Regions from separate parts of the Ensifer sp. YR511 genome, predicted to be linked through region 2. Evidence: riboswitches for the same ligand, from Rfam matches in the RefSeq annotation. Region 2 holds a riboswitch; the other holds the start of a gene.
The links. A riboswitch is a leader RNA that binds a small molecule or an ion and turns the genes downstream of it on or off. The one in region 2 is predicted to bind S-adenosylmethionine.

Region 1: it holds a riboswitch for S-adenosylmethionine, as region 2 does, so the genes downstream of both, metA (homoserine O-acetyltransferase MetA) here and BLU15_RS08970 (O-succinylhomoserine sulfhydrylase) in region 2, are expected to answer to the same signal.

Annotation. Positions count from the first base shown of each region.
Region 1 is NZ_FNGR01000004.1:239,656-244,063, forward strand. It holds gene BLU15_RS10605 (vWA domain-containing protein) at 1-552, opposite strand, end outside; gene metA (homoserine O-acetyltransferase MetA) at 559-1,485, opposite strand; SAM riboswitch at 1,547-1,624, opposite strand; gene BLU15_RS10615 (NUDIX hydrolase) at 1,867-2,310, opposite strand; gene BLU15_RS10620 (AAA family ATPase) at 2,307-3,146, opposite strand; gene BLU15_RS10625 (RidA family protein) at 3,251-3,631, opposite strand; gene leuD (3-isopropylmalate dehydratase small subunit) at 3,641-4,246, opposite strand; gene BLU15_RS10635 (VOC family protein) at 4,402-4,408, opposite strand, start outside.
Region 2 is NZ_FNGR01000003.1:384,142-388,549, forward strand. It holds gene BLU15_RS08955 (transporter substrate-binding domain-containing protein) at 1-747, opposite strand, end outside; tRNA gene BLU15_RS08960 (tRNA-Gly) at 892-966, opposite strand; gene BLU15_RS08965 (2'-deoxycytidine 5'-triphosphate deaminase) at 1,048-2,145, opposite strand; SAM riboswitch at 2,220-2,298, shown strand; gene BLU15_RS08970 (O-succinylhomoserine sulfhydrylase) at 2,343-3,527, shown strand; gene BLU15_RS39490 (hypothetical protein) at 3,583-3,756, opposite strand; gene apaG (Co2+/Mg2+ efflux protein ApaG) at 3,755-4,147, shown strand; gene BLU15_RS08980 (Hsp33 family molecular chaperone) at 4,206-4,408, opposite strand, start outside.

The DNA of each region.
Region 1 (4,408 bases), on a different contig from region 2:
GCCGAGCTCGATCGTGTCGTCATAATCCTTGAACTCGCGCCGGTCCCAAACCTTGACGGCGCGGCGGTGGCGCGACTGGTCCTGGCCGATCCGCACACCCTCGGGATTGTAGCCATAGGCGCCGAAAGGCGAGGTGCCGGCGGTACCGATCCATTTCGAGCCGCCCTGATGGCGGCCCTTTTGCTCCTGCAGCCGCTGGCGCAAGGTCTCCATCAGCTTGTCGAAGCCGCCGAGTGCCTCGATCAGGCGTTTTTCTTCCTCGCTCAGATGCTTCTCTGCGAGCTTGCGCAGCCAATCCTCGGGGATGGTGGCCTCTTCGCTCGCTTCCATCGGGTTGACTGCTTCGAGACCCGAAAAGCAGTGCTGGAACACCCGGTCGAAGCGGTCGATATGGCGTTCGTCCTTCACCAGTGCCGTGCGCGCAAGATAGTAGAAGGCTTCGACGTCGAAGGTGGCGATGCCCGCCTCCATCCCCTCGATCAAGGACAGGAATTCCCGGAGCGTGACCGGGACCTTCGCTGCCTTGAGTTCGAGGAAGAAGGGAATGAACATCTGACCTCAGCTTTTCCCGGTGCCGATCTCCGCGAGATCGTAGGGCGTCGTCTGGTACATCTCGTTGATCCAGTTACCGAAGAAGAGATGTGCATGGCTGCGCCAGCGGTTCTGCGGCGGCAGGGTCGAATCGTTGTGCGGGAAGTAGTCGTGCGGCATCTTGATCGGCACGCCCGCATCCACGTCGCGGAAGTATTCGTCCGACAGCGAGGTCGAATCATACTCCACGTGGTTGAACATGTAGAGCCGGTTGCCCTTTTTCTCGTGCACGAGGCAGACGCCCATCTCCTTCGATTCCATCAGGATTTCGAGGCTCGGCACCTTGTCGATGTCGGCGCGGCGCACTTCGGTCCAGCGCGAAACGGGGACGGCGAAATCGTCGGAGAAGCCGTTGAGATAGACGGAGGAGCGGTTGAGGTTCTGGTGACGATAGACGCCGAAGGCTTTTTCCTTCAGCGGATACTTCGGCACGTCGTGGAAGTGATAGATTGCCGCCATCGCGCCCCAGCAGACGTTGAGCGTCGAATGCACGTTGGTCTCGGTCCAGTCGAGGATGCGCTTCAGCTCGTCCCAATAGGTGACGTCTTCGTATTCGAGCGTCTCGACCGGGGCGCCGGTGATGATGAAACCGTCGAACTTGCGGCCCTGCACTTCTTCCCAGGTCTCGTAGAAGGAGAGCAGGTGATCTTCCGAGGTGTTCTTGGCGCGGTGAGCGCCGATGCGCACCAGCGACAGTTCCACCTGCAGCGGCGAAGCGCCGATCAGGCGCGCCATCTGGATCTCTGTCTTGATCTTGTTCGGCATGAGGTTCAGGAGCCCGATCTGGAGCGGGCGGATATCCTGACGGATCGCCACGGTCTCGGTCATCACCCGCACGCCCTCATGCGCGAGGGTTTCGAAGGCGGGCAGCGTATCGGGAATCTTGATGGGCATGGGCTTCCACTCGATCAATACAAAAAAACCGGCGGCGATTGATCGCGACCGGTCCTCGGAAATCCAACTTTCCTCGGCCCTTTAGCGACTTGTTTAACGTGGCTGCAAGCCGGCCGGCCAAATCACCACGGAGAATTTGATAGCGCGAGTGGGCCGCGGGGGTCAAGAAAAACGATTCGCGTAGGGGGCGGCTGCCCCTCATCCCGCTGCCGCGACCTTCTCCCCGCTGGCGGGGAGAAGCGGCCTTGCCGCACCCGATCGTTCCACGAGCTAAGCTCAGCGACCGTTCGGCCCATCTTGGCAGCCGGGTTCGCTGTCGGCACGTCTCGGCTTGGGGGCAGCCGTCGTCCTCGTCCCCTCTCCCCGCCCGCGGGGAGAGGGTCAGGGAGAGGGGCTGGTCTGCAGCAGGCTTAGAGCATCCCGCATGCCATAACCCAGCCGGCGGTCAGCCTGATCGATACCGAGCCAAAAGAAACGAAAGCGAATCGGGTCACCGCCGCCAAAGGGCGTCATTTCCTGATGTATCCAGGTCTGCCGTTGCTCGCCGGCAAGGGCGATGTGGAAGTAGTGCCGCCGATGACAGATCGTCCTGCCGTCCTTCGGGTAGTGGTAGTCCTGCGTGACGAGATGGGTGAGTGCTTCCGGCGGCGTCAGCCCGGTTTCCTCGATGAATTCCCGCTGAGCCGATGTCTCCGGGCTTTCGCCTGGTTCCATCGTACCGCCGGGCACCTGCAGCTCGATCTCTGGGAAATCCGGCTCGTCGAAGACCAGCAGGCGGTCCTGCCAGGTGGCGTAGATCAGGACCTTGTGCGCGTCCGGCCTCATCCGTCGCGGCGGGCCATGAAGGCGAGGCGCTCGAAGAGGTGCACGTCTTGTTCGTTCTTCAGGAGCGCACCGTGCAGCTTCGGCAACATGGTCTTGGCATCGGCCCTGAGGTCGGCCGGATCGACCTCGTCGGCGACGAGCAGGCGGATCCAGTCGAGCGCCTCTGACGTGGAGGGCTTCTTCTTCAGCCCCGGCACCTGGCGGATGTCGTAGAAGGCGGCGAGCGCCGCCGAAAGCAGCGTCTTGCGGATGCCGGGATAATGCACCTCGACGATGCGGGCGAGCGTGTCTGCATCGGGGAAGCGGATATAGTGGAAGAAGCAGCGGCGCAGAAACGCGTCCGGCAGCTCCTTCTCGTTGTTGGAGGTGATGATGACGATCGGCCGGTGACGCGCGCCGATCATCTCGCCGGTCTCGTAGACATGGAATTCCATGCGGTCGAGCTCCTGCAACAGGTCGTTCGGAAACTCGATGTCGGCCTTGTCTATCTCGTCGATCAGAAGCACCACGCGGCGATCGGCCTCGAAGGCCTGCCAGAGCTTGCCCTTGCGGATATAGTTCCGGACCTCGTTGACACGCTCGTCGCCGAGCTGGCTGTCGCGCAGCCGCGACACGGCGTCATATTCATAGAGGCCTTGCTGTGCCTTGGTCGTCGACTTGACGCTCCATTCGATGAGTTCGAGGCCAAGGGCGGCGGCGATCTGGCGGGCAAGCTCGGTCTTGCCGGTGCCGGGCTCGCCCTTGACCAGCAGCGGCCGCTCCAGCCGGATCGCGGCGTTGACGGCGATCATCAGGTCCTTGTCGGCGATATAGTCGGCGGTGCCTTGAAATTGCATGGGCGTCTTCCGGTTCAGCGTAAGTCAGGCGAAGTCATGCCCTATGGACTATCGCATAATGGCTTAAATCGGAATCGTTTTGAGGGTGGGCGCGATCAGGGGGGTCAGCCGCGAAGCGCGGTGACCTCGATCTCGATCAGCATTTCCGGGCGGATCAGGTCGCAGACGATCATCGTTGCGGCCGGGCGGATCTCGCCGAAGACTTCGCCGAAGATCGGGAACACCCGGTCGGCGAAGCTGGCATCGGTGACGTAATAGTGGTTGCGCACCACGTCCTTCATCGAGAAGCCCGCTTCCTTCAGCGCGCCCTCGATCGTCTTCAGGCAATTGCGCGCCTGCTCTTCCACCGTCTCGGGCATGGTCATGGTGGCGTAGTCATAGCCGGTCGTTCCGGAGACGAAGCACCAGTCACCCATCGCGACGGCACGCGAATAGCCTGCCGTCTTTTCGAAGGGCGAGCCCGAGGAGATGAGCTTGCGCGCCATATCTTCGTTTTATGCCCAGGGGCGCGCGGCGCCGACCGTCTTTTCGAAGCTGTCGATGGCGGTTGCCTTTTCCAGCGTCAGGCCGATGTCGTCGAGGCCGTTCAAGAGGCAGTGACGCTTGAAGGCGTCGACCTCGAACTTGACCGAACCGCCGTCCGGACCGGTGATTTCCTGGGATTCCAGGTCGACCGAGAGGATGGCGTTGGAGCCGCGCGAGGCGTCGTCCATCAGCTTGTCGAGGTCAGCCTGGCTGACGACGATCGGCAGGATGCCGTTCTTGAAACAGTTGTTGTAGAAGATGTCGGCAAAGGACGTGGAGATCACGCAGCGGATGCCGAAGTCGAGCAGCGCCCACGGAGCATGCTCGCGCGAGGAGCCGCAGCCGAAGTTATCGCCGGCAACGAGAATGCTGGCGTTCTGGTAGGCCGGCTTGTTGAGCACGAAGTCCGGGTTGACCGAGCCGTCTTCATTGTAGCGGGCTTCGGCGAAGAGGCCCTTGCCAAGGCCGGTGCGCTTGATCGTCTTCAGGTAGTCCTTCGGAATGATCATGTCCGTGTCGATGTTGACGACGGGGAGGGGGGCGGCGACACCGGTGAGCTTGACGAATTTTTCCATAACTTCAGGCCTTCGATTTCAGAAGAATGTTGCGCTAGCGTTTAGATGAGTTTTGCGCCGAAATGAAGGAAAATCTGTTCAAATGCGCTTCGCCGGGCGGGTGAAAATGCCCGCCCGGCGAGAGCTTCGTCCGGATCTCGATTGTCTGCAGGGACTTAGCTT
Region 2 (4,408 bases):
CTGGGTCAGGGCAGGCTCGGACTTGCGGTTCATGATCGTCAGGCCTTCACCGAGGAAGCGCTGCGAGAAGTAGGCGCCATCGACAAGCGTGCAGCAGCCGCCAGCAGCGCTACCCGAGATCCAGAAGGACAGCTGCATGCCGTCGGAAAACACCGCCGGCACATCGCCCTTCTGCAGAGCCGTCAGCATGGCCTCGCGGTCGGGATAGACCTTGGCCTCGATCTTTGGGAAAAACGCCTTGAACATCGCCTCATGCGTGGTTCCGGCGACGACACCGACCGGCTTCCCCTTGAGATCGCTCGGTGCCGAGACTGCGCCGGCCGCCTTGGTATTGACGGCGAAGCGCGCTGGAAGCCGCATGAAGGCGCGGGAAAAGCCAAAGCGTTGGCGCAGTTCCGGACCGACGGCGATACCGGCGGCCACCGCCTCGCCCTGCCCCTCTTCCAGTGCCGGCAGCAGCTCCGCATAGGTCACGGCCTGGATCTGGCATTTGGCCTCGATGTCGAGCTCGCGGCAGATCTCGCGCACGAGATCGACATGAAATCCCGAAAGCTTGCCGGACTGGTCGATGAAGTTGAACGGCGGAAAGTCCACCGTCGTCAGGAAACGCAGGCGCGCCAGGCCCGTGAGGTCGGGCTTGGCGATGCGTTCGCGCGCGTCGAACAGCAGCGGCAGATCCTTAGCCTCGGCCGCAAGCGGCGTCGCGATCAAGGATACGCAAAGGGCGAAAAAGGAAAGAACTTTCATGGGCAGCGGCCGGCACGTCTCATGTGGCAGGGGCGGCCCTTGGAACCGCGGTGATTCATCGAGCGGTAAAGTAACCGGCCGCAGCGCAGCTGACCATAGGCCGCCACGAGAACGCGGTTACACAAGGAACGGGACGAGAAAGAATGGAGCGGGTGATCGGGATCGAACCGACGACATCCAGCTTGGGAAGCTGGCGTTCTACCGCTGAACTACACCCGCGGCGCCTGCGAAACTTCCCGAACCGGGGCGATCTGTCAAGCACCCTTGCGCGGGATCGCGTAAGGGGCGCTGCAAAATCCCCTACTCGGCGCGGAAATGCTTCGAGAGCTTCAGGCCCTGCGCCTGGTAGTTGGAGCCGACGCCGAGGCCATAGAGACCATCCGGCCGTTCCAGCATGTGTTCGTAGATCAGGCGGCCGACGATCTGGCCGTGTTCGAGGATGAACGGCACCTCGTGGCTGCGCACTTCCAGCACGGCACGGCTGCCCGTGCCGCCGGCCGAGGCATGGCCGAAGCCCGGATCGAAGAAGCCGGCATAATGCACGCGAAACTCGCCGACCAGCGGATCGAACGGCGTCATCTCGGCCGCATAAAGCGGCGGAACATGCACCGCCTCGCGCGAGACGAGAATGTAGAACTCATCCGGATCGAGGATCAGTTCGTCGCGGCCGCGGCTGTAGAGTGGCTCCCAGAAATCGAAGATCGCGTGCTGCGCTTTCTTGTCGACGTCGATGACGGCGGTGTGATGCTTGCCGCGATAGCCGATCAGGCCTTCGGGCCCGGTGCCCTTCAGATCGATCGACAGCGCGATGCCGCCGCCGCTGACGTTCGGCTTGTCGCTCGCCACCAGCACGTCGCTCTCGTGCAGCGCCTGCAGTTCCTGCTCCGACAGAATAGACTGGCCCATGCGGAAGCGGATCTGCGACAGGCGCGAGCCTCGGCGCACGACGATCGGGAAGGTGCGCGGGCTGATTTCGAGATAGAGCGGACCGCTGTAGCCGGCCGGGATCTTGTCGAATTCCTGGGCGCGATCGGTGATGACGCGGGTGAAGATGTCGAGGCGACCGGTCGAGCTTTTCGGGTTGGCCGAGGCCGACATGCCCTCAGGCAGTTCCAGGCTTTCCATCAGCGGCACGATGTAGACGCAGCCCGTTTCCAGCACCGCGCCATCGGTCAGATCGACGACGTGCAGCTTCAGCCGGTCGAGCTTGTCGGCAACGAGGTGAGACGGGCCTGGCATGAAGCTTGCGCGGACGCGGAAAGCCTTCGAGCCTAGGCGCAGGTCGAGGCTTGCCGGCTGGATCTGATCGACATCCAGCGGCTTCTCGCTTTTGAGGCGTCCCGATTCTAACAGCGCGGCGATCGCGCGATCGGCCAAAATCCCAGTGTCGCGGCCCATTGCAGTCCTCTTTTCAGTTGCGAGACAAAACCAAACTCCGGGAATTGACGCAAGCGTACCCTGGCAGTATTGAAGCTTTATCCCGTGGTGATTTGGCCGGTCGGCTTGCAGCCACGTTAAACAAGTAGCTAAAAAGGCCGGGTGTCAAACCGGCCCTTCACGCGGCCGGTTTTTTTGTTTTTGAAAGTGACCGTCACATGAGCAAAAACTGGCGCCCCGCAACGCAACTGGTCCATGGCGGGACCACCCGTTCCCAGCACGGAGAGACCTCCGAGGCGATCTTCCTTACCCAGGGCTTTGTCTACGAGACGTCGGAAGCTGCGGAAGCTCGTTTCAAGGGCGAGACCGAAGGCTTCATCTACGCCCGCTACGGTAGCCCGACCAACGACATGTTTGAAAAGCGCATGTGCATGCTGGAAGGCGCCGAGGATGCGCGCGCCACGGCATCGGGCATGGCTGCCGTCACCGCCGCAATTCTCTGCCAGCTGAAGGCCGGCGACCACATCGTCGCCGCCCGCGCCCTCTTCGGCTCCTGCCGCTGGGTGGTCGAGACGCTGGCGCCGAAATACGGCATCGAGTGCACGCTGGTCGACGGACGCGACCTCGCCAACTGGGAAAAGGCGATCCAGAAGAACACCAAGGTCTTCTTCCTCGAAAGCCCGACCAACCCGACGCTCGAAGTCATCGACATTGCCGGCGTTGCCAAGCTCGCCAACCAGATCGGCGCCAAGGTCGTCGTCGACAACGTCTTTGCGACGCCGCTCTTCCAGAAGCCGCTGGAACTCGGCGCCCATATCGTCGTCTATTCCGCCACCAAGCATATCGACGGTCAGGGCCGTTGCCTCGGCGGTGTCGTGCTTTCCGACAAGGAATGGATCAACGAGCACCTGCACGACTACTTCCGCCACACCGGCCCGGCGATGTCGCCGTTCAACGCCTGGACGCTGCTGAAGGGCATCGAGACGCTGCCGCTACGCGTGCGTCAGCAGACGGAAACGGCCCGCCGCGTGGCCGACTTCCTGGCAGAACAGCCGCAGGTCGCCAAGGTCATCTATCCTGGCCGCAAGGATCATCCGCAGGCCGACATCATCGCCAAGCAGATGACCGGCGGATCGACGCTCGTCGCCTTCGAACTGAAGGGCGGCAAGGATGCAGCCTTCGCGCTGCAGAATGCGCTGGAGATCGTGCGCATCTCCAACAACCTCGGCGACAGCAAGAGCCTGATCACCCATCCGGGAACGACCACGCACAAGAACCTGACCGACGAGGCCCGCGAAGAGCTCGGCATTTCCGCTGGAACCGTGCGCTTCTCGGCCGGCATCGAGGACAGCGACGATGTGGTGGAAGATTTCGCCCGCGCGCTGAAGGCCGTGAAGTCCTGATTTTACGAAGACACGGCCGCCGTGATCAACGGCGGCCGACGCCGCTTGCCGGCCATCACGAGATGGTTTCCGGCGGCGCGGCGCCAAGGTGCCAGGCACGTTTCACCCGCTCGATCGCGTCAGCACGGCCATCCGTCCCATCATGGGATCGCACAATCTTGCCGTTATTCTTGACGAAACCATCTTGCTGTAGAATACCCTGAAAGACCTGAAGCAAGGTGATGCCCATGTATCGCGCTTTGACCCGCGACATAGAAGTTACGGTGGAGCCGTACTATCTCGAAGAGCAGTCGGATCCCGATGACGGCCGCTATGTCTGGGGCTATCGCATCGTCATCTCAAACCACTCGGACGCGTCCGTGCGGTTGATGACGCGCTACTGGCACATTACCGATGAGAACGGGCAAGTCGACGAGGTCAGCGGTCCGGGCGTCATCGGCGAGCAGCCGCTGCTCAATCCCGGCGATACCTATGAGTATTCGTCCGGATGCCCTCTGGATACGCCCTCAGGCGTCATGTTCGGCCACTACAGCATGGAATCGGAAGGCGGAGAGACCTTCAACGTTGCCATCCCCGCCTTCTCGCTCGATTCACCCGGGCTCGTGCGCACCCTGAACTGAAGCGCGTCCTTCGGACTAGCGTCGCTCTAAATCGCGGCCAGTCGGCCGGAAGCGCCCGCTACTGCGGGCGCACCTCGCTTGCTTCGAAGCGATAGGTCGTCGAGCAGAACTCGCAGGTCACCTTGACTTCGCCATCGTCGATGGTGCTTTCGAGGTCGTCCGTGCTCAGGTTGGACAACACCGACTGAAGCTTCTCGCGCGAGCAGCTGCAGCGGTCGTAGACCGCCTGCGGTTCGTAGACGCGGACGCCGCGCTCGTGGA